3 regions of the Pseudoalteromonas sp. bablab_jr011 genome follow, and region 2 is predicted to be linked to each of the others. Evidence: predicted binding sites of a transcription regulator. Region 2 holds the regulator's gene; each other region holds the start of a gene.
What was found. The regulator sigma-54, encoded in region 2, starts transcription at its own class of promoters, with help from an activator protein. The targets are predictions, from matches to a motif close to GTTGGCACGNNNNTNGNNT.
Positions count from the first base shown of each region.

Region 1: a site for sigma-54 is predicted at 6,251-6,269, ahead of JIG41_RS19490 (PA2169 family four-helix-bundle protein). Genes of this name have one in related genera too.
Region 3: a site for sigma-54 is predicted at 964-982, ahead of JIG41_RS22575 (BON domain-containing protein). Genes of this name have one in related genera too.

Region 1 covers NZ_JACDWU010000303.1:121,762-129,691, reverse strand. Annotated here, with positions in the region: gene yejK (nucleoid-associated protein YejK) at 6-1,022, opposite strand; gene JIG41_RS19515 (DUF1414 domain-containing protein) at 1,086-1,298, shown strand; gene JIG41_RS19510 (DUF3413 domain-containing protein) at 1,304-2,797, shown strand; gene JIG41_RS19505 (DUF4124 domain-containing protein) at 2,873-3,346, shown strand; gene aceK (bifunctional isocitrate dehydrogenase kinase/phosphatase) at 3,447-5,171, shown strand; gene JIG41_RS19495 (LysR family transcriptional regulator) at 5,188-6,126, shown strand; gene JIG41_RS19490 (PA2169 family four-helix-bundle protein) at 6,320-6,763, shown strand; gene JIG41_RS19485 (catalase family peroxidase) at 6,821-7,798, opposite strand.
Region 2 covers NZ_JACDWU010000326.1:10,661-18,590, reverse strand. Annotated here, with positions in the region: gene JIG41_RS21755 (HPr family phosphocarrier protein) at 35-307, opposite strand; gene rapZ (RNase adapter RapZ) at 317-1,165, opposite strand; gene ptsN (PTS IIA-like nitrogen regulatory protein PtsN) at 1,166-1,618, opposite strand; gene hpf (ribosome hibernation promoting factor) at 1,622-1,909, opposite strand; gene JIG41_RS21735 (RNA polymerase factor sigma-54) at 1,936-3,432, opposite strand; gene lptB (LPS export ABC transporter ATP-binding protein) at 3,547-4,272, opposite strand; gene lptA (lipopolysaccharide transport periplasmic protein LptA) at 4,269-4,790, opposite strand; gene lptC (LPS export ABC transporter periplasmic protein LptC) at 4,780-5,334, opposite strand; gene kdsC (3-deoxy-manno-octulosonate-8-phosphatase KdsC) at 5,331-5,882, opposite strand; gene JIG41_RS21710 (KpsF/GutQ family sugar-phosphate isomerase) at 5,885-6,856, opposite strand; gene JIG41_RS21705 (calcium/sodium antiporter) at 6,860-7,828, opposite strand.
Region 3 covers NZ_JACDWU010000337.1:1,862-9,791, reverse strand. Annotated here, with positions in the region: gene JIG41_RS22580 (LiaF domain-containing protein) at 38-697, opposite strand; gene JIG41_RS22575 (BON domain-containing protein) at 1,018-1,584, shown strand; gene JIG41_RS22570 (YqaE/Pmp3 family membrane protein) at 1,640-1,798, shown strand; gene JIG41_RS22565 (hypothetical protein) at 2,047-2,268, shown strand; gene JIG41_RS22560 (methyl-accepting chemotaxis protein) at 2,382-4,409, opposite strand; gene JIG41_RS22555 (NADP-binding protein) at 4,533-5,303, shown strand; gene hutC (histidine utilization repressor) at 5,304-6,011, opposite strand; gene hutI (imidazolonepropionase) at 6,155-7,396, shown strand; gene JIG41_RS22540 (GGDEF domain-containing phosphodiesterase) at 7,517-7,930, shown strand, end outside.

The DNA.
Region 1 (7,930 bases), on a different contig from region 2:
TTTATTTAACCTTCTTCTTGCTCCATAAAGCGTTGCAGTTGGTCTTTTAGGTTAGGTGGAATACCTTTAATCACAAGTGTGTCTGTTGCTTCATTATATGTAACGCGCTCGCCAAGGTGTTTGCGCTCAAAGCTCACACTTACGCCACCACCCATACCAGAGAACTTAACCATGCTCGTTACCGTCTTTTTATCAACAGGGAACGAGTCTTCCAAATCATAGTTTTGTTCTTGGCAAAAGCTGTCAAATGGGCTGTCATCACTTTTAGATAATGTCGCCGATAATTCTTTAACGTTGGCATCTTCACCTGTGGTCACACAGTCATTACAGTAATCAAAAACTTGTTTACGAAGCTCATCTTTTTCTGATTTATCAAACTGTTGCTCTGATAAGTAGTCTTCAACGGCGTTAAGCATTACTTGGCTTTGTTGTTTAGGGTCAATACCCTCTTCACAACCTAAAAAGTCTAAAAAGAAATCCGCAACCTTACGACCCGCACGCCCTTTAATAAAAGAAATATAGCGATTATCTTCCGCTTGCGTGTCCCAGGCTGTCAAATCGACACGCGCAGCTAATTGCATGCGTGAGATATCTAAGTGACGCGATGACGCTAAATCAAGTTCCGAAGTAATTGAATAATGTTCTTTAATATTGATCAGCGCAATTAACACATAATCACTTGCAACATATTGATAATGGCAAAAAACTAAATAACCAGTTTCGTTAAACGCATACTTATTTAGCTCTTCTTTTAATACATTTGTGGCCTGCTCAGTCATATGCCAAAAGCCCAGCTCATTGTTTCGATAGCTCTGCATTGCAGAAGCTACAACACTGTTTTTCTCGCCACTGAATGCACAATACCCTTTACCCGGTTTACCATTGTAAGCATGGTGAAGCTGTTCTATGAATACAGCGACTTTGTCGTTAACAACCATTTCATCATTGCGTAAATGAATTTCAGTATCGTCGTCTTTTTTGTCTACATAATGAACGACTAATTTTTTAACATCTATTGTCATCTTTGTTTTTCACGCCTCTGGTGTTAAAATACGGGAATATAACTCTTTTTATCGAACCAACTGATGCCTATCATATCAAAATATTCTAATGAGCAAGTAGAACAAATCGTTGATCAGCTGATTGATGTACTTACAGAGCATAAAGCGCCTGTAGATTTAAGCCTTATGTGTTTAGGAAATTCTATCACGCATATTTTAAAAGAGCATGTACCTTCAGAGAAAAGACAAGCGGTTGCCGACAACTTTGCCAAAGCATTAGCGCAGTCGGTTAAATAAGATTTATGAATTTATCGCAACAAAGTCAATTTTCATCAAAAGTAAGTCAGCTTCTTAGTTGGGGCCATTGGTTCACCTTCGCAAATATAGGTTTACTGCTGTTTATCAGCTTAAGTTATTTATTTGCCGACAGTGCCCCCACTACTTTTGTGGGTTACCTGTACATGTTTGTAACTTGGTTAAGCCACACAAGCTTTATTACGTTTATTGCCTTTGTTCTGACGATATTTCCGCTGAGTTTGGTGTTTCCTTACCCTCGACATATTCGGGGGATGGCCGCTGTAATTGCGACCTTTGGTGCATCACTGCTGACACTTGATGCCTACGTTTATTTCAACCTAGGCTATCATTTGAATTCATCAGCTTTACCTGAGATTGTGTCGTTATTGTGGCATCGTCTTACAGACTCCCCTGCACTCACGACTATTTTTGCGGGCGGTATCGTACTACTCATTTTAGCTTTCCAGTTATTAGTCAGTAATTACACTTGGCATCATCTGGCACGCTTAAAACAGTATAAATTCGCACGTTATGCTACGAGCACAATCTTAGTGTGTTTTGCTCTTAGTCACAGTATTCATATTTGGGCCGATGCTAATTTAAAATTTGATATTACTAAGCAAGATAATGTACTGCCATTATCGTACCCAACAACTGCAAAAAGCCTGCTGGCTAAAAACGATTTACTTGACCTTGACAGCTATAAAGAAGCTCATGATGTTAGGCTAGATCCGCACAATATTGATTATTTAGCACCGACGCCTCCAGCACAATGTGTTGATGAAACTACAGCAAAAATCGATATTTTAGTATTTTCAAACAACGACGCCCTTGAAAGCTTTGTAAATACTCAACCAAATTTACGTAAAACTGATTTATTCTTACAACCTATTGAAGTTGAAGATACGTTATTTAGCCTGGTTTATGGCTTACCGGCTTTTTACAAATCACCTATATTTGAAAAACAGCAGTCGCCTGTTTGGTTAAGCGAATCTCGCTCACTACAGGTAGAGGGCTTCGAACAATTTGAATTTATCAATTCAACCAATGAAGACTCATCAATAAGACTTGTCAGCGCAGATGAAACAACCACAGTGCGTAATAATGCACACGCTGTTTTCGCATTTAGCCTTGCTCAGCATAGCAACGGCATTGTGACTACGTCTCGCCTGTACAGCTCAGATAAAAAAGTTGTGCAAACAGACGGGCTTATTCAACCAAGTGACATAATAGCCACCAGTGTTGGGCATTATTTAAATTGCCAAACGCTCGCGAAACAAAGCATGCTAGGCAGTAATTTATATAAACGCCATGATGATACCGGCGTAAACTACTCTCAAAATGTGTTTATTGCATTTAAGAAAGATAGAATTACTTTAATTGACTCGGATGGTAATTTTAAAAACATCTCTGCAGCTCAGGGCTTTGCAATAGAGCAGCGACTTGATGTACCCTTTTTAGTTCAAAGCATTAAAAAACTAAAACGCTATACACCTTAGCCCTTTTGATTATTTGCTATACGAGCTGGCTTTATTATATTTAATAACACGTATTAAAGTAAGGACACGGATGTCATGAAAGCCACAATCACCGCGTTATTTCCCTCTCTTTTCATTACCTTTTCTCCCGCACTTACAGCGGCGGAATACTATAAATGTGTAACTGACAAAGGCACCGTATTTAGCCAATTTCCTTGTGGGAATCGCGCAACTAAACACCGCATTACAGTAACTGATCCTGATATACAAGCACCTGATAATTATGTTAAACAACTTAATGAACTGGAAAGAGAACAAATAATAAAGCGATTAGAAGCCGAAATTCGTAGTCAAAAACATCGTTTAGACATTTTAAGTCGCGAACGTGACAGAGCGCAGTACCAACAAGAGCAACGGCTTAACCGCATTTTGTCTGATTCACAAAGCAAGCAAATCAGCAAAGACATACAAAAGCAGCTAAACAGTATCAATAAGCAATACCAACGAGACGTAAAAAAGGCTAATAAAAAGCTGGCTGACTTAGAAAAAAAATTAGCACGCTATAATTAATTAACTTTACTATTGGGTTTCACTAATAAATAACATATTCTTAACACGGATAGAGTTAATGCTCTAAACACGACATTTCAGCCGTTTCGAAGGAGTTTGTATGCAGCCACAACATATTGCGGAGTTAATTTTATCTGGCTTTCGTAATCACTATAAACTCTTCCAAGCAATAACAGCCAAAGCCCCTATCGCATTTGCCAACCGAGATTGGCAAAAAATTAATGAAATTAGTAAGCTCAGAATTAGCCATTATGATGATCGGGTTAACGAAACCATTACCAAGCTAAAATCGCTGAATGAACAACAAATTATTGAGCTCAATCAGACTTGCTGGCTCGAAACCAAACAAATATACCAACAATTTTTAAGCTTTCACCCACAAGCCGAGCTGGCTGAAACTTTCTATAACTCCGTTTTTTGTCGCTTATTTCACCGCCGCTATTTTAATAACGACTTTATATTTGTAAAAGCCACTCTCGCAGATGCTCCCGCCCTCCCAATGGAAGCTGAATATCGCAGTTATTTTCCTGTCGTAGATGGGCTAAGACCCACAATACGTAAAATTATTAATCAATTTGACTTTAAAGCCCCTTTTGTGGACCTTGAGCGTGATATTCGATTGTTGGTTAAGGCGTTTTATAAGCAAGCTCCCGATACACACCACCAAGCGTGGCACATGCGCTTTGATATCCTTCAAGCCCCTTTTTACCGAAATAAAGCCGCTTACATTGTTGGCCGAGTGGTGTCTGAAAGTGGCGTACAACCTTTTATCATTGCTGTTTTACACCATGAGGATAAAGGCTTATACCTTGATGCGTTGCTGACGAAATCATCGCAAATGCGGGTTATCTTTGGTTTTGCCCGCGCCTATTTTATGGTTGAAACACATGCTCCTTCTGCATTAGTTCGTTTTTTAAATCAACTAATGCCCAACAAAACATTGGCAGAGCTTTACAATGCAATTGGCTTTCATAAGCAAGGTAAAACCGAGTTTTATCGTGAGTTCTTACAGCATTTAAATAACTCAAACGATCAATTAGTTATTGCCCCTGGCACACCGGGTATGGTGATGATGGTATTTACTCTGCCATCCTTTGGCTATGTGTTTAAAGTGATTAAAGACACCTTTGGCGAAAGCAAACCGTTTGGGCGCGATACCGTGCTTAAACGCTATCAATTAGTTAAAAGTCATGATCGTGTCGGACGCATGGCCGATACTATAGAGTATTCTAACGTCGTATTTCCTCTGAGTCGTTTTGATAGTAAATTGTTAGCAGAGCTGCATAAAACAATCGCCTCTTCAATGATTATTGAAGGTGACTGGCTGATCATAAAACACTTATATATTGAGCGGCGCATGACACCATTAAACATATACCTTGAAAATGCCAGTGAACAACAAGCATTTGAAGCCATTGAAGAATATGGTCAAGCATTAAAAGAAATGATAGCCGTGAATATATTTCCAGGCGACATGCTATTGAAAAACTTTGGGGTAAGTAAGCATAACCGCGTTATTTTTTATGACTACGATGAAGTGCAATATTTAACTGATATGAACTTTCGTGCCTTACCAAAAGCCAAGTCATACGATGACTACTTAACGAATGAGCAAAGTTATTCAGTGGCACCGCAAGACGTATTTCCTGAGCAATTGTGCACCTTTGTTACGGCTAACCCTGTGTACAAACACTATTTATTAAGTACACACCCAGAGCTTGAAGACCCCGCTTATTGGCGACAAGCTCAATATAATATTAAGCAAGGCGTGGTAAGCCACATTTACCCTTACCCTGCTGCACAACGATTTATCCATTATTGGTAAACACCAAGGACACAGAATGAATATAAGTAAAATAGATTTAAACTTACTTGTTTACCTAGATACATTACTCAGAGAGTGCAATGTAACCAAAGCGGCTAATCAGTTAAGCATTACACAACCCGCAATGAGTAACGGTTTAAAGCGCCTGAGAAATTTATTTAATGATCCGATTTTGGTACGCACCAGTGAAGGGATGGTGCCGACAGAGCGTGCTAAAGAGCTACAACCTGTCATACGCGGTATTTTAATGACGTTAGAAGAAACACTCGCTCCTAACCGTGAATTTGAAGCATCTCAAAGCAAACGTGTATTTCGTATTATGGCCAGTGACTATGCGGCCAGTACCCTTGCGCCCAAACTACTTAGTAAGTTACACGAAGAAGCGCCTGACACCACGCTTGATATCCTGACCCCCAGTGACGTTACGTTTCATGACGTTGAAAACGGCAAGGTCGACATGGCAATTAACCGCTTTGAAAACTTACCCCAATCGTTTCACTACAAACAAATTTGGAAAGACAGTTTTTGCTGCTTAGTAAAAGCCGACAACCCTATTATTAAAGACTTCAGTCTCGATAGTTACTTAAAAGCGCGCCATATTTGGGTAAGTAAAACAGGTTTTGGTGTTGGCGTAGGTATGGATCCAAAAGATGTCCAAAAGTTAGGTTGGGTAGACGAAGCGCTTGCTCATTTTGGTAAGCACCGGAATATTGCAACCTTTACTCGAAACTATCATGTCGCCATTCACCTGGCTAAAGAGCAGAATTTAGTGGCCACACTGCCATCAAAAGCGGCGAATATTTATTTAGATGATCCGGGATTAAAAATTCTTGAGCCACCTTTCCCTATTCCGCCTTTTGAACTCGACATGATTTGGAGCCCTCTTTTACACCGTGATGCCAGCCATATTTGGCTTAGACAAAAAGTAGCTGAAGTGGCCAATGAGCTTAAGTAATATTTTACCTATTAACCTGTAATTATTGCTGGTACGCCTTTTTATATGGGCGTACCAAACTCTCTTTATCTCAAAATAAAAATGTAACACTCTGATTATTAATGATAATACTTTTATGTTAGGGATTGGAACATGCTTTGCTTCATGTAGAGAGCATTGTTTTAATTCAGTCTATATTATTAGAGAGGTCATTATGCAAACACATCAAGGACATGACGTTCATCATATTGCAGATATCATTCAAGTTATGAATAGTGGTATCGATTTTTATGAAAAAGCACAGGAAAAAGTTTCAGACCCCAGTATCGTCGCGTTATTTCAGCGCATGATCGATGCCCGTAAAGTAAGTATTGAACGTTTACAGCCATACGCCATCAACCAAACAGGTCACCGTGAAAATGGCTCAGACTTTGCGGTAGAAGCTCGTAAAGCTTACACATCTTTAATCACTAAACTCGGTGCAGACAAAGATGCAACCTACGTCAGTGAGCTTGAAGAAGTCGAAGACAAAACACTCGCAGAAATAAAAAGTGCGCTCAAAAAACCTCAACCCCACGACTGTGAAGCAGCGTTATCAAAAACCCTGCTAACTATTCAAAGCTGTCATGCCGAAATGAGTAAAATGAAAAAGCATTAACTGCTAATCATATGAAGCCCAGCATAACTGGGCTTCATATTGAAAATTTAAAGAACGTTATTGCCCAGTAATACGTTTTGAAAATGAAATAGCATAAGCAGTTGAGCGCAGCTTTAACACTTCATCTTCACTTGGCATAAAGCCTTGTGAAAGCAGATTTGGGTCGTAATTAGTTAAATCACACCCTGATTCACCCGTGGATTCTATCGTGAGCTTTCCTAAATTAACTGTTTTGCGATCAGCAGGCCATTGCACTGAAGGATCCGTTAATGCATCACCCGGCTCGGCTAATTCAGCTTGAAAACGGTAATGAACTTTCCCTTTCGCTAAATCCTCTTCAAGTCGCTTAGCAAGAAATGATTTAGGTAATGCTTTCATTTGTTCTTCAGTTAGTACTTGTTCTTGCGCTTCTGGCACCATGGTCCATCTAAAAGCTTGCTTAGTGCCCTTTTCATCAACCATGTAAAAGGTATGCACACCAAAATAACGTGAAGACACATACGATGCTGGCGGGTTATGGCTTTGTAGCCAATTAAATTGTCCTAACGTACTCGGGTTTTGCTCTCTGTATGCTTTCACTTTTGCAAAATCGATTTCACCTGTTTTTTCGTCAGGTACTAAGGTACTTAGCAAACCAAAAAATGCTTCAGGGCTGTTACCTGCAAATACTGGCGTAGTTAGCCCTGCAATATTGTGCACATCCCCATTTTCTAGCACAAACTGCACCCCTATTCCTCGCGGAGAACGTGATGTTTCATCAGCATTAGGGTTACCCCCACCCATAGAAAAACGAATATTTGCTTTTGACGGTGCGTTAAATAAAGGACTGATTGAATACTGTTTTGCTGCTTGATTAGGTGTAAATGTGCCCACAGCGCATACACCTTTGGCGTGACCTTTTCTAATTCCGGGCTGCTTACCTGAAAGCTTCTCAAATAAATTTATGAAATCTTGCCCGTTAACTGATTGCTCAGCAAAACTTGCTGTCGGTAAAACAAGGCACATAGCACAAACTAAAGACTTAATTTTTAGCATTTATCCATCCTTTAAACTTAGTTCCAACAACAATGACCTGACAAACCTCGAAATGATTTCATCAAAGTTAATAAATATTTTTACTAACAAAAACGCTACAAACATTTAATAAACTTAGAATATTTATTTAAC
Region 2 (7,930 bases):
AAGTTTAACGTAAACAGTCAAGGCTTAGCAAATGCTATTCTTGTTCATGAAAGCGTTGTGCAATTAATTCGCCTATTGCATTGAGTGCTGCGTCAGCATCGGGGCCTTCACACACCACACGGACTTCTTTGCCTTGGCTGCTCTCGAGTAACATTAAGGCTAATACACTATCGCCTTCGGCTTCTTTATCGTCTTGGTAAAGGGTTATTTTAGCATCGAATTGCAGTGCAAGTTGTGCTAAAACCGTGGCTGCTCGTGCATGTAAACCTAGCTTATTTTGGATTAAAAAAGTGTCTTCAGCATGCATCGTCGTTGCCTATTGGGTATCTTGCTCGCGGTGGCGTATTTTCACGTTTGCGTGACTTTTCGAAAAGCTCTCACCAATGGTTTGCGCTAAGTAAACTGAGCGATGTTGTCCACCTGTGCAGCCAATCGCAATGGTTAAATAACTGCGATTATTTCGCTCTAGGTGAGGGAGCCATGTTTGTACAAAGGTTTGAATTTGCCATGTAAACTTTTGCACTATGCTGTGACTAGCAAGGTAATCTTTTACTGGTTGGTCTAAGCCTGTCAGTGGTTTTAGATCCGGTTCCCAGTGTGGATTCGGTAAAAAGCGAGCATCAAATACGTAATCAGCTTCTTTTGGAATACCGTGCTTAAAGCCAAACGACATAAAAGTAATAATGAGCTTTTTGTCTTTTTTACCCAGTATTTTTTCGCGAATAGATTCGGCAAGCTGATGCACGCTGAGATCGGTCGTATCAATCATAAAATCGGCACGGGTGATCAAAACATCCAGTAATCCTTTTTCTTGTTTAATCGCTAAATCAAGCGGCAGCGAGTCAATCGATAATGGGTGTAAGCGGCGTGTTTCAGAGAATCGTTTGATCAGTGTTTGATCATCACTATCTAAATAAAACAACGTAGGTTTTGCAAAGCCCGGTAAATACTCAAGAATATCGTTAAATTCTTGCTGTTCTTTCGGCAGGTTACGCACATCGATACTTACAGCAATTTTGTCGTAATTATCTGACACACTGCGTACTAACGAAGGAAGCAGGTTTACAGGAATATTATCAACGCAGTAATAGCCTAAGTCTTCAAGTACTCGTAAAGCGACTGATTTACCTGAACCAGAGCGACCGCTGATAATAATTAATTCCATTTATGCCTCTGATGCAATGACTTTAAACAGATCACTATCTGTTTTAGCACTGCGTAGCTGTTTACAAAATTCTTTGTCTTTAAGTCTATCAGCAATTGTTGATAAGGTCTTTAGATGAAGCTGACAGTCACCATCTGGTACGATGAGTGCGACAAAAATATCCACTGGACGATTATCAATTGCATCAAAATTTATAGGTGACTCACTCACAATTACAAATGCGTGTGGCTGATCTGCACCGCTCATACGACCATGTGGAATCGCAATACCTCGGCCAATACCCGTGCTGCCCAATTTTTCTCTGTTCAATAGGGCATTGAGTATATCTTGCTGAGATAAATGAGGGAGCTGCTCATGAGCCAGTTCGCTGATAAATTCGAGAATTCTTTTTTTGCTATTAAAAAGGACCGCAGCTTTGCTGCAGTCCTGGTTAGTAAGTGAACTAAGTTTCATAATTTAGTGTCGAGCTAATTTCTCTTTGTGTTTAATTACTTGACGATCAAGTTTATCGATTAACGAGTCGATGGCTGCATACATATCTTGGTGTTCAGTAGAGGCAAATAACTCGCCTCCGTTTACATGTAAAGTTGCTTCTGCTTTTTGGCTTAGTTTTTCTACATCTAGAATGACATGAACATTATTAATGTGGTCAAAATGCCTTTCTAGTTTCGCAAACTTGGTGTTTACATAGTCTCTTAATGAATCTGTGATTTCTACATGACGACCAGTTAAATTTAGTTGCATAAGCATTTTCCTTCTATGTAAAACGTCTAAATCAGACTCTTACGCTGATTCGACGGAGGTATTGCTAGAGACTCTCGATATTTTGCTATTGTCCGTCTAGCTACTTTAATTCCTTGCTCAGCCAATATATCTGCAATTTTGCTATCACTCAATGGTTTAGCTGTGTTTTCTGCGGCGATTAGCTTTTTGATTAAAGCGCGAATTGCCGTAGATGAACACTCACCCCCATTTTCAGTGCTTACATGGCTGGAGAAGAAATATTTCAACTCAAAAATTCCCCGCGGGGTATGCATGTATTTTTGTGTTGTTACTCGCGAAATTGTTGATTCATGCATTTCGACCATTTCTGCGACATCATTTAATACCATGGGTTTCATGGCCTCAGGACCATGTTCAAAGAAAGCCTGTTGTTGTTGAACAATACAGTTAGTCACTTTTAATAACGTGTCATTACGGCTTTCTAAGCTTTTAATAAACCATTTTGCTTCTTGTAAATGAGAGCGAATAAATTGGCTATCACTGCTTGATTTTACAGAACGTGACATCGCCGCATAGTGGCTATTCACTCTGATTTTCGGCATGCAGTCTGGGTTTAGTTCAACTACCCAACGGCCTTTTATTTTTTTTACGGATACATCGGGTATCACGTATTCAGACTCTTCTCTAACAATTGTATCCGCAGGCTTTGGATTTAAGCTGTGGATCAATGTCATGACTTCTTTCAGCTCACTTTCTTTAAGCTTAGTCTTTTTCATCAAAGTGCGATAGTCACGACTCGCTAATAATTCAATATGTTCTGATAACACCATTTTAGTTTCAGCTAAATAGGGGGTGTCAGCATCGAATTGGCGTAATTGAATACACAAACATTCTTGTAAACTACGGGCGCCAATACCGACAGGATCGAATAATTGGATTCTTTTTAAGACAGCTTCGACTTCATCAAGTTCGATTTCTTCTTCATCGTTATTTTGATTGAAGCTTTCAACAATGTCTTCGCAGCTTACGGTTAAAATACCCGAATCATCAATTGCCTCAACAATCGCAACGGCAATCGCTTCGTCTGTTGGGCTGAATGGAGTTAGTTGTAACTGCCACATTAGGTATTCGTGGAGAGTTTCGGTTGATGCGCCTTGGTAAATTGATTCATCTTCAGGCATTGGACCTGAGGAACTTGATGGGGCAGCACTCATGTACTCATCCCACGTAACATCCATTGCTAAGTCGTCACTTACGGTGTCTTTGTTGAGGGCATCACTGCTTTCTTGCTCGTACTCGCTCGCAGCTTCGTCAGCCGACGCGCTTAGTTGGGTATCGTCAGATTCGGCTTTTTGCTCGTTCTTGCCAATACTCTCTTCTGCATAATCTGCTTCTTCAACTTCAAGCAAAGGGTTAGAGTCTAACGCTTCTTGAATTTCTTGCTGGAGATCCAATGTACTGAGCTGCAACAAACGGATAGCCTGTTGCAGTTGTGGAGTCATTGTAAGTTGCTGGCCCATGCGCAGCTGTAATGATTGCCTCATGTATCCCTAACAATCCTTTTTAGTCTTATCAAACAATAGCACGATGCCGTTAACTATTTATTTGATTTATTGTCATTGTTATAAGTCTAGCAGATGCTCTAGTCGGTGGCGTATTTAAAGCCTGAATTGCTCGCCTAGATACACATCGCGTACAGTTTGGTCGGCTAACACATGTTCAGGTGTACCTGATGCAATTAGCTCCCCATGAGAAACAATGTAGGCTTTTTCACAAACATCAAGGGTTTCTCTCACATTGTGGTCAGTAATTAATACACCAATACCACGATTTTTTAAGTGCTCAATAATTTTCTTTATATCTAACACTGAAATAGGATCAACACCAGCAAAAGGCTCATCGAGCAAAATAAATTTAGGGTCAGCGGCCAGTGCGCGTGCTATTTCAACACGACGGCGTTCACCCCCTGACAATGCCATACCTTGGCTGTCACGAATGTGTTGAATGCTAAATTCATCAAGTAAGCTGTTAAGTGTTTCTTCGCGGCCTTGTTTATTGAGATCTTTACGGGTCTCTAAAATGGCCATTAAGTTTTGATAAACAGTCAGTTTTCTAAAAATCGATGATTCTTGTGGCAAATAGCCAATACCTAAGCGAGCGCGGCTGTGCATTGGCAATAAGGTGATGTCGTTATCATCAATGCTTATTTTACCTTTGTCACTGGGCACTAATCCCACAATCATGTAAAAGGTGGTTGTTTTACCTGCGCCATTTGGCCCAAGTAAACCGACAATGCTGCCAGCTTCTACCTCAAGGCCTACATTTTTTACAACTTGGCGACCCTTATAGCTTTTAGCTAATAGCTCTGCTTTTAGTGTGCTCATGGCTGGCCTTCATCGTTCTTTTTGTTATCAACAGGCACTAAAATAGTGTGTACACGATCGGTCGAGTTTTCATCTTTCTCGGCACTTATCAGTTGCTGTTCCATATCGTATGTAATGCTCTTGGCACTGACTTTTTGGCCTGCTTGAGTCACTTGTGCATTGCCAACGAGTGTTAATAAGCGTTTAGCAACATCGTAACGAACTTCTTCAGCACTGGCGCTCATAATAGTGCCGTCAGCTTGTTTTTCTTCAAAGTAAGCGGGCTTTCCTGTGGCAATAATTAATTCAACCGTGCCTTCAACTTCACCTGCATGTGCTTCGAGTCGATCCGCTGTAATACGACGGTTACCATGTATGATCTCGACATTATCTTCGAAGATACCAATGCCATTTTTTAGCTGACCTTCTTGGCGATCAGAGCTAATGCTGATTGGTGTGCCAGCCTGCTCAGCAGCTGCGCCAGAAAACGCAATCAATAAGCTTGGGATCAGGAGTAATTTCTTAAGTTTATTGGTCATAGTATATGGTTCGTGTATGGTTAGTTAACTCAACAATTTCGGCTTTTAAATCGGCTTTTAAACCTTTACCGGTAATTTTTAAATTCGGTCCTGTCAGCGTGACAGGTTGCTTAGAAAACATGGTCATTTTGTCAATGTCGATGTTAATGTTCTCAGCTTTAATATCTTCGATCATGCCATTATGGGTAAGGTTTTTAGCAACTACATCCCCTTCGAATACAAGCTGATCGTTTTCATATAACGTGGCTTCTTTGGCTTTTACTTGCCAAACTTGCTGATCACCGTAAATGGTGAAAATGGGTTGCTCAAAAAAGGTGAACCCGAGCTGTTGATACAGCTCCATTTTAGCAGCGGCCACTTTATGACTGATTTTACCTTGATCATCATAGGCTGTTTGCTTTAATGCGATTGCGGTATAATCAGGTGTAGCGATAATCTCGTCTTCACTGAGCACTGTGTTTGTCGGTTGATTAAAGTACGGATACCATAACCAAACCATGCTACAAACAAAAACAACACTTAGTAAAATACGGGCTATATTCATGCGCTCGTTCCATCGCTAGTTAGCGGTTTGCCATTTTCTAGCATTAATAAATCAGTTAGTTCACGCACAGCTCCAAAGCCACCAGGTAACAGGGTGGTGTAATGAGCCAGTTTTTTGATTAATGGATGAGCATCATTAACAGCAACGGCAAATCCGACTTTTTCCATAACCGGTAAGTCTGGACCATCGTCACCAATATAGGCAATTTGCTCATCTGTTAAGCTAAGTTTATCTTTTAACTCTTGATAAGCAATGAGCTTATTCTCTTGGCCCTGATAAATATGTTGTACCGTAAGGCTAGTCATTCGCTGCTGAACTATTTGTGAATGGCGTCCCGTGATAACGGCCACCTGAAAACCACTATTGATAAGGGCTTTAATGCCGAATCCATCTTTTGTATTGAAAGCTTTAAGCTCTTCGCCTTGATTGCCTAAATAAATACGGCCATCTGAAAAAACACCATCAATATCACAAATAAGCAGTTTTATTTTTTGAGCACGTTGACTCACGTCTGTGCTTACTGGTTGGTAAAGCTCAGCAAATGTCATGCTTAAAGTACTCCTGCTTTTAAAAGGTCTTGCATGTTAAGCGCGCCAATGGGGGTGTTGCTTTTGTCGATTACAATCAAACCATTAATACGTTTACTTTCCATAATATTAAGCGCTTCTGCGGCCAGCATATCAGCGTGTGCAGTTGTGCATGAGCGAGTCATTACTTGGCTAATTGCGGTGCTGTGAATATCAACCCGTTGCTCTAAAATACGACGTAAATCACCATCAGTAAAAAGTCCCGATAGTGTGTTGTCATCACCAACAATTGCAGTCATACCGAGGCCTTTAGCCGACATTTCAATTAATGCATCTTTGATACTTTGCGATTCATTAACAATGGGAGTGGCCTCACCGGCGTGCATAACATCACTAAGACAAAGCAATAAACGTTTTCCTAAGCTTCCGCCTGGGTGAGAAAGTGCAAAATCGTCTGCTGTAAAACCTCTTGCCTCAAGCAGTGCTACAGCCATTGCATCGCCCATGACTAGCGTTGCCGTTGTGCTGGCTGTTGGCGCAAGGCCCAGTGGGCACGCTTCTTTGCTTACTTTAATACACACATGTACGTCAGAAAGCGTGGCCATTGTTGAGTCTGGGTTACCTGTTAGCGAAATCATTTTTGCGCCAATGCGCTTAATGACAGGAATAATACTGACAACTTCGCTCGTTTCCCCTGAATTTGAAATGCACATAACCACGTCATCACGGGTAATCATACCAAGGTCACCGTGGCTTGCTTCACCTGGGTGAACAAAAAATGCAGGTGTTCCTGTGCTGGCGAGTGTGGCAGCAATTTTATTACCTACGTGGCCTGACTTGCCCATGCCAATAACGATAATTCGCCCAGTACATTGGAACATTAATTGACAGGCATTATTGAAATGCTGGTCAATGTATTGATCAATTTCTTTTAATGCTTGCGCTTCAATTTCGAGTACGCGCTTGCCTTGCGCGATAAAGCTATGTTGCGTCATTGATTATCCTATTTGGCTGAAAATATAGCCTTGATATGCAATAAATGCGACTAACAAAAAGCCACCTTCAATTCTATTGATACGACGTGCACCTTTTAAGTTCAATGACATGGCAATTAACACAATGGTGGCCGCTATCATAATAAGTGCATCGCGGTTAGCGGCTGATGGGTCGATAACCGATGGATTAATAATACCTGCCAGTGGCAGTACAGCCAGCAAATTAAAAATATTTGAGCCAATAATGTTGCCCAGTGCTAAATCGTCTTCATTTTTTAAGACACCTGCAATACAGGCAGCAAGCTCAGGTAAACTGGTACCAATAGCAATAATTGTTAAACCAATAACCAGATCAGAAAGACCAAAATATTTGGCAATATCAACCGCCGAACCCACTAGAAAGTGTGAGCTAATTGGTAGCAAAATCATGCCGACCACAAGCCATAATACTGCCGAACGCGTGCTGACATTATCGGGCACATCTTCACAGGCTTCACTAACAAAAGGGTCATCTTGATTTTTTGCTCGCAATGAAATGATCACTAATCCGGCAATAAATACGGCAAAAGCAAGTATTAAAGCAATCCCTTCGGCGAATGAAAAATAGTTGTCTGAAAATACATACCACGCGCCAATCGATACGATTAACACAAGTGGCATTTCGCGTTTTAGCGTCATTGAAGAAACAGACAGAGGACGTAATAGGGCCGTGACTCCCAGTACAAGCAGAATGTTGGTAATATTAGAGCCAATAGCGTTTCCGACAGCGGTATCTGTTTTGTTTGCAAGTGCTGCAGATGCCGACACCATCATTTCAGGTGCTGATGACCCCATAGCCACAACCGTTAAACCGATAATTAGGGTGGGGATCCCCATATTTTTTGCCAGCGCGGCTGCCCCATAAACAAAACGATCGGCACTCCAAACGAGTGCTGCAAAACCAATAATTAAAATGACAAAAGAAGTCACCATTGTGATACGCCAATATTACTTAAACAGATGACTGCAAATAGTAACAAAACCGAACCTGAAAGTATAAGTAAAAGAATGAGCTGGCAATGATTAAGGGCGGTG
Region 3 (7,930 bases), on a different contig from region 2:
TTATTGTGCGCGAAGGGGTTTCGCAACTCGCATTTCGTTATTGCACTCTATTCATTTCTTTCCAACTGGCTTTTAGGCTGTTGGCAAAGCTGATGAACTTTTCTTTCATGGTGCGTTTGACTTTAATCTCTACTGAGCCTAGCCAAACATTACCTTCAATCGTAATTGTGGGGCCTTGCCCTTTATTGAGTGCAACCGATTTATTTTCAACGCTACCTACCACACTAAACAGCTTTGACACTACATTTACATGTTCTGGCACGTAGATTTCGTCGCTGCCTAAAATACAGTTTACGTAGATGGTGACATGCTGGTGCTGAAAAACGGCTTCACTAAAGTCTAATTCAATTGAGCCTAAACAGTTCGTTAGGTGAATTTCTTTCGGGACTAGCCATTGGCCGCTGCGCTCGTTGGAACCTAAAATACTGCGTAGTTGCAGGCTTTCTGCATCGCTACCATGTGCATAGTGAGGCTTAAACTGCACGTGTTTATGTGACTTGTAGTCAATATCTGCTGTTAACTCTAAGTCAGCAACCAGCTCAATTAACACCTCATTGCTGGTGGCTTCCATTGCTTGGTCTAGTCTTCGTTCAAATGCTTCTGCTGAAATAACTGCATGACTGTAGTTATAGATAAGTTGATCGATTACTTCTTCTCTTACTTGCTCGATGGGGCGATCTTCGAGTTTGACGGCCATGATAATTCCCTGTTGAGTTTTAAAGTTATGTTAATCACAAAGCAAAGTGTAGGCCAAAAATTATTTTATTAATATTCATTGGTTTATGTTTTTTGGTGTGGGCTTTCATTCGTTAAATTAACCATAGATTAATAAGATTGACAATTAATTAGTCATTTTTATAACAGAGTGAACTTATTACCGAATTGTCTGTAAATAATTACCGAAACGAATATAAATCATGGCTGAATATCGATTTAACTTATTGAATAATATAAAAATAAAAAGTTGGCATCGAAGTCGCATTAGTTATCTCGTCTTTAATCAAAAGGAGAAAGATTATGAATACATTCAACAAGACTATGATTGCTGCGTTAGTAATTGGTGCAACAAGTATGAGTGCTCAGGCAAGCAACTGGGAAAATGAAAGTAAAGATGCTTGGATTGATGGTAAGGCAGAAACTGTGCTTCTTATGAACACTAACCTAAATAATTTTGATATCAACACAGACGTAAAAAACGGCAAAGTTGTATTAACCGGTAAAGTTGATAGTGAATTAGACAAAGAGTTAGCCGAAGAGCTTGTACTTAGCCTAGACGGTGTAACTGCTGTTGATAACAAACTAACGGTTGTGAAAAACATGAAGTCTAAGGCCACGAGTGCAGATAAAGGTGACTCAGTAGAAAGTGACTTAACTGATGCGAAGATCAGTACAGTGATCACCACACGTTATTTATTTAACTCTGAAGTAGGCGGCACTGATATTGATGTCGATACAGATAAAGGCGTTGTTACATTAAAAGGTACGGTTAAGTCAGATGCAGAAAAGCAATTAGCAGTGAGCATTGCTGAAAATGCTGAAGATGTGCGTAAAGTCATCGATGAACTTAAGATTGTTGCTGAATAATAGCACGCCCTATAGCCCAGCTTTGGCTGGGCTTATCTTTTTCAAGGAGTGAGTTATGGATTTAATACGCATTATTTTCTCGGTTTTAATTCCGCCTCTTGGCGTATTTTTACAGGTAGGTTTAGGGGCACAATTCTGGATTAATATTATTTTAACCTTATTAGGGTACATTCCAGGTTTGATTCATGCTGTGTATATTATCGGTAAGCGATAATAATCACGGTTCAAAGGAATGAGTGTACGGCAAGGAAATGCACACGTAATAATGGATGACAACACTGCAAGGAGATTTACAGTATGGAAAATGTAACACAGCACAAAGGACAGCAAGGAAGTAACAAGGCGTTATGGACAAGCGCACAATGGCAACGCTTTATGGATAAAGTGAAAGGATAAACACCAAGGATTTTGGTTTAGGCTAGGAGCCAAATATGGATGAAGCTAGCGTAAGGAGGTGACAAAATGGAACAAGTACAAGCGCAATTATTACACGGACTGAACAACAAGGGAGTTGCTACATGGAATGAGCAACAGTGGCAACTATTTATGGAACTTACTAAAGCGGTTACGCCACAGGTAACAAGGAAGGCTGACGATAAAAACCCGATGTCATCTTCAGGTGACATCGGGTTTTTAATTACATCTGCAATCTATCTCAATACCAATTCAAATCAGTGTGAATGATTTAGACCTGTCGTTTGCAGCGTTAAAAATTTCTTATTAACGACTGCATGGTGCCTGATTTGTTACTTATAATAAGTAGCAAGAACACACACCTAGAACAATTCAATGACTAATCACAACTTAAATTGATTAACTGTTTTATTAAGTGAAATAGCTAGCTCATTGAGATCGCGTGCTTCGTCTGCTAACTCATGTGCATGATCTGCTGTACTATTAACTAAATGGTTAATTGCCGCGAGGCTATTGTTAATGTCCTCAGCAACCACCGTTTGTTGCTCAGTTGAGGTCGCAATTTGATGACTCTGGTCTTGTACATTCGTCACTGAGCCTGCAATATCTTGCAGAGCTTGCAGTACAATTTGAGTTTGCTCTACAGAGCCTTCTGCACGCTCTTGACCCTGCTGCATCATGGTGGATGCTTTTTGAGCTATTTGCTGTAAACGCGTGATCATATTACGAATATCATCGGTCGACTCTTGTGTACGACTTGCCAGTGAGCGTACTTCATCAGCAACCACCGCAAAGCCTCGCCCTTGCTCACCTGCACGCGCCGCTTCAATGGCTGCATTGAGTGCCAGTAAATTGGTTTGTTCTGCAATTGAGTTGATTACATCGACAACAGCGCCAATATTGCCGCTTTCTTGCTCAAGCCCAGCAACAACTTTAGATGCCTCACCGATGTGGCTGGCAAGTGCGGTCATCACCGATTGCGCCTGCGTTGAACGCTTGGTGCCATCGGCTGTAATGCTTTGCACTTCTTCGGCTGCATTGTTGGTGTGTTGCGCATTTCGCGAAATTTCGAGTACCGTAGAGGCCATTTCTGTTACTGCGGCGCTAACACTGTCAACTTGTTGTTTTTCTTGCTGAATTTCGTCGTTGGTTTTTTTAGAGACGATTTTAAGCTGTGAAGCCGCTTGGCTTAACTGCTCAGCTTGGGCTGCTGTATTAAGCATCATGGCGCGTAATTTATCGATAAAGGTATTCATGTGGTGAGCGAGCTGACCAACTTCATCTTGACTCTTTATTTCGATTTTTTGGGTTAAATCACCATCACCTGAAGCAATATCACGCATGATATAAGTAAGTTTTGTCAGTGGTTTAGTGATCATTTGCGTAGCCCAGAAGATCATCGCAATAATAATCGCTAAAATGATGATCACAGAGGTCGTTGTTGTCATGACTGCATCATGTACTGGCTTTTCGATCATGCTGGTTGGTATTAAAATACCCACATACCAATCAAGGTATGGGCTTTCTAATTCAAGGCGGTTGTATACAACGTAATATTGCTCGCCTTTTAGGGTGACAAAACCACTGCCGTCTTTGTTGCTTTTCATGGTGCGGTTTAATTCGCTGAAGCCTGATGTGTCACTAAATTGTTTTTCGAGGGCATCAAGACCTTCTTTGCCGTTTGGACCTTCGTCTGTCACAGACAGTTTATGGTCGGTGCGCTTAGATAAGTGAACCACCTTTTGGTTGCCATCAAGTAAAAAGCCAAACCCTTGTCCGTTAAAGCGAATATCTTCAACCATGTCGTTGATATTGTTAAGTTGTAAATCAACCCCACCAAAACCAACCAGTTTGTTTTGTTTATTATAAACAGGTTGCTGTACTACAGCTGAGGCGTTGCCTGTGGTTAAATCAACAGAAATAGGACCAACATACAATTTGTTGATCTTTAAGGCATCTTGCCACCAGCCACGTTTATAAGCGTAATAAGGCTGGCCATTGTAGTGAGTGGTGCGTTCGTTTTCTTTAAAGTACTCACCGGTTGTCGCCGATGCGAAGAAGGCAGATAAAATATTGTCGTCGTTACCACTAATACGCACAAAGTCTTGGTTAACGCTGTCGTATCCGGGTTGGTTCTCAAGGCTTTGATCGCGCTTGTTCCAATTATCAAACCAATTTACTAAGTGCGGATTGGTTACAAAGGTTTCAACTACTTTACCGTATTTGGCAAAGTAACTTTGCATTGAAAGCCGCTCACTTTGTAAGTAGCTATCCGCTTCGCGTTGGATAGCCTGACGTGATAGGTCAGCAATATGGCTCACAAAAAAACTAGACGCGATGATAAGTAATACACTTATCGTTCCGCCGATGAGTAATAATATTTTTTTACGTAAAGAAAGGTTATTTAACATAGGTGCACGTGTTTTTATTATCGGGTAGAGTTAGTTATCTAATCATATTTGCACCTAAATCGCTACATTGCATAGTGAAGCTTATTAATAAAATATTACATATAGATAAGGCGATATTATTAAATGGTTAATTTTGATAATAAAATAGTTGTACTTGGTGCTGGGTGGCTTGGTCAGGCACTTTGCTTTGAAGCCAAAAAATTACAGTGGGATGTGCAAGGCACACATCGAAGTAGTGAACATCAATTTGATTTTCATAGACAATTCTTACTTGAACAGGGAAAAGTTAAGCATGATGTTAGCCTTGAAAATGCATGGTGGGTATGTGCTATTCCTCCACGTAGTAGGCAACAGCAAAGTAATTATTTAGAGACCTTAAATGCAGGACTGGCTCTTGCCGATTCATTGCATTGCAAAGGCTTTATTTTGTGCTCGTCAACAGGGGTTTATGCTAATGATAATGGGCTTTACAACGAAGCAAGTATTATTGAGTGTCAAACAGACCGTCAGCAACAGCTATACGATGCAGAGCAAGCCGTATTAAAAGCAGGTGGAAAAGTATTACGTTTGGCTGGTTTAGTTGGTCCACAACGTGAGCCGGGACAATTTGTGGCAGGTAAAGAGTTGTCTAGCTCAAGTGAGCAAATCGTTAATATGGTTCATCAGCAAGATGTAATTAACGCAATATTTAGTGTTATTACGCATTGGCCTGTGGCACAAAGTGTTTATAACGTCGTTAACCCTGCTCACCCAACTAAAGCTGATTACTATCGAGAAAAGTGCCGTGAGAAGGGTAATCCAGCGCCTACTTTTACCAGCAATGAGGTGGGGGAGCGAATTATTAATGGTGACGCCATTAAAGCGCTCAACTTTAGTTACCAACACGCTATTTAGCTATTTTTTAAAGGTTAAATGCCCGCCTAATCGGTATTTACTGCCGGGTGAAACAAGACGTGCAAAGCTCACAATACCTTGTGATGACCATGTTCGGCGGATTACTTGCAAACAAGGCTCTTCGTTATATAAGTTGAGCCATTCACACATTTCAGGGTTGGGCATAACGGCTTCAACCGTGTGGCGTGCCTCGGTGAGTGGGGCGACGCGCGATAAATATTCATGCGGTGTTTGGTTGTGAAAATCTTGCTGTAAGTAGTCTTTGGCAAGTAAAGGGTTCACGAAACGCTCTTCAACTTGCAGTGGTTGCTCGTTTTCATTGTGAACAATAACACTGCGATACACATGACTGTCTACTTCAACACTCAGTGCAATGGCAATAGGGGCGATAGCACGTATCGATTCCATAACCAAAATAGTGCAACTGTAGTGACTATTTCGCGCTTTTACTTCGTCGGCAATGTTTTTTATTTCTAGCAATGAAGATTGCGATTTGAAGCTTGCTACAAATGTGCCTAACCCTTGGTTGCGCGTTAAAATACCGGCTTCGGTGAGTTCTGATAAAGCGCGTCTTGCTGTCATTCTACTCACTTGAAATTGATTAGTGAGCTCATTTTCTGACGGTACACGGTCATTTTCTTGCCAGTGACCAGCGCGGATATTTTCAAGAATAAATTGTTTTATTTGCGCAAACTTAGGAACACTCATGCTGAGAACGTTATTGGTAACTTTTTAGTGTGTTTCAAGGTGGCATAATTTTCTTGTATATACAAGGTGAGTTGTTAAACTTTAAACAATTTCAAGTTACAGGGTTCAAACGACCAAACCCGACGCATCAGTATAGGTGAAAAATGCACACAACGAATAATGATCACGCACACTGGGATTTATTGATCACAGATGCCAATATCGCGACGATGGACCCTGCAATTGATGCACCATATGGTGCGCTTGAACACGCTGCAATTGCAGTAAAAGACGGCAAAATAGCATGGCTAGGATCACAGGCTGACTTGCCACAATTTGATGTGTTAGCAACCCCAACAGTATCTGCAAAAGGGCAATGGTTAACACCAGGGTTAATTGATTGTCACACTCACCTTGTATTTGCTGGTAGCCGTGCAGAGGAGTTTGAACAACGTTTGCAAGGTGTGAGTTATGAGCAAATTGCAGCAAACGGTGGCGGCATTGCCAGTACGGTTCGCGCCACACGCGAAGCCGACCATGAAACACTATTTGTTGCAGCGAAAGAGCGCTTAAATGCGTTGTATGGCGAAGGGGTGACTACCGTAGAAATTAAGTCTGGTTATGGTTTAGATTGTGAAAACGAAATTAAATTACTTGAAGTTGCTCGCTTATTAGGTGAAAACCACCCTGTCGATGTGAAGACAACATTCTTAGGTGCTCATGCGTTACCGCCAGAATACAAAGGCCGAAGCGATGAGTACATTGAGCTTGTATGCGGCGAGATGTTAGAACAAGTGGTTGCAGGAAACCTTGCTGACGCCGTTGATGCTTTTTGTGAAAACGTAGGTTTCAGTAACGAGCAAACTCGACGCGTTTTTGAAGCGGCTAAAAAGCATAACCTGCCAGTGAAGCTTCATGCTGAGCAGTTATCTAATCAACATGGTGCTGCGTTAGTTGCCGAGTTTAATGGTTTATCCGCTGATCATATTGAACACCTTGATGAAGCGGGTATTAAAGCAATGGCTAGCGCTGGCACGACGGCGGTGCTCTTGCCGGGTGCCTTTTACTTTTTACGTGAAACAAAATACCCGCCGATTGAATTACTACAGCAATACCACGTGCCTATCGCAATTTCTACTGACTTTAACCCAGGTACTTCACCTTTGTGTTCATTGCACTTAATGATGAATATGGCATGTACTATTTTCCGTATGACACCAGAGCAAGCATTAGCAGGGGTAACACGTAATGCTGCGGGGGCATTAGGTCTCAGTGATCGTGGTGTGCTTAAAGTCGGTGCGCGTGCCGATATTGCCCATTGGCAAATATCCCATCCTGCGCAATTAAGTTACCAATTTGGCGTAAATAAACTGTTAAATCTGTGGATTTTGGGTAGACTAAGTTAGAGAGAGTTTTTACGCATTTTGGATTACATGTCATTAATTGCCAGTTTAGCGAGCAGTACTGCGAGCCTCGTAAATTTAAGTAGTGATGTTGTACCAGTTTTTTTAGCTGGTGCCGTTTTTATGGCAATGATATGTGCCTTGTGTGTAACCCATCATCCCGTATTAAGGTTAAGCCTAGTCGTTAATGGCGTATTAGGCTTAGCAATCCTGAGTGTAGGGTCACCTTGGCTTATTTTATTACTGGCCATAAGTCTGTGCTTTCATCTGTGGCAAGCATTTAGAACGACAAACTGGTTAGCAATCACACTCAGTGTGTCGGCAGCACTCTGTTTTGCCGTGTTATTTTCTGCGCATTTTTTACTTGATATTGCCTTTTATTGGTTAGTATTGTCGGTGGTTATACTCAGTGTGTCAGGCTTTTTTAATTACGAAGAGCCCGCAGAAGACGAAGAGGTTCCCGTTGAGCCTAGCCGCCACGACGATTTAGATAAAACCCCGCTAAAAGAGCTTCCCGATCGCAAAGGATTAGAAAAA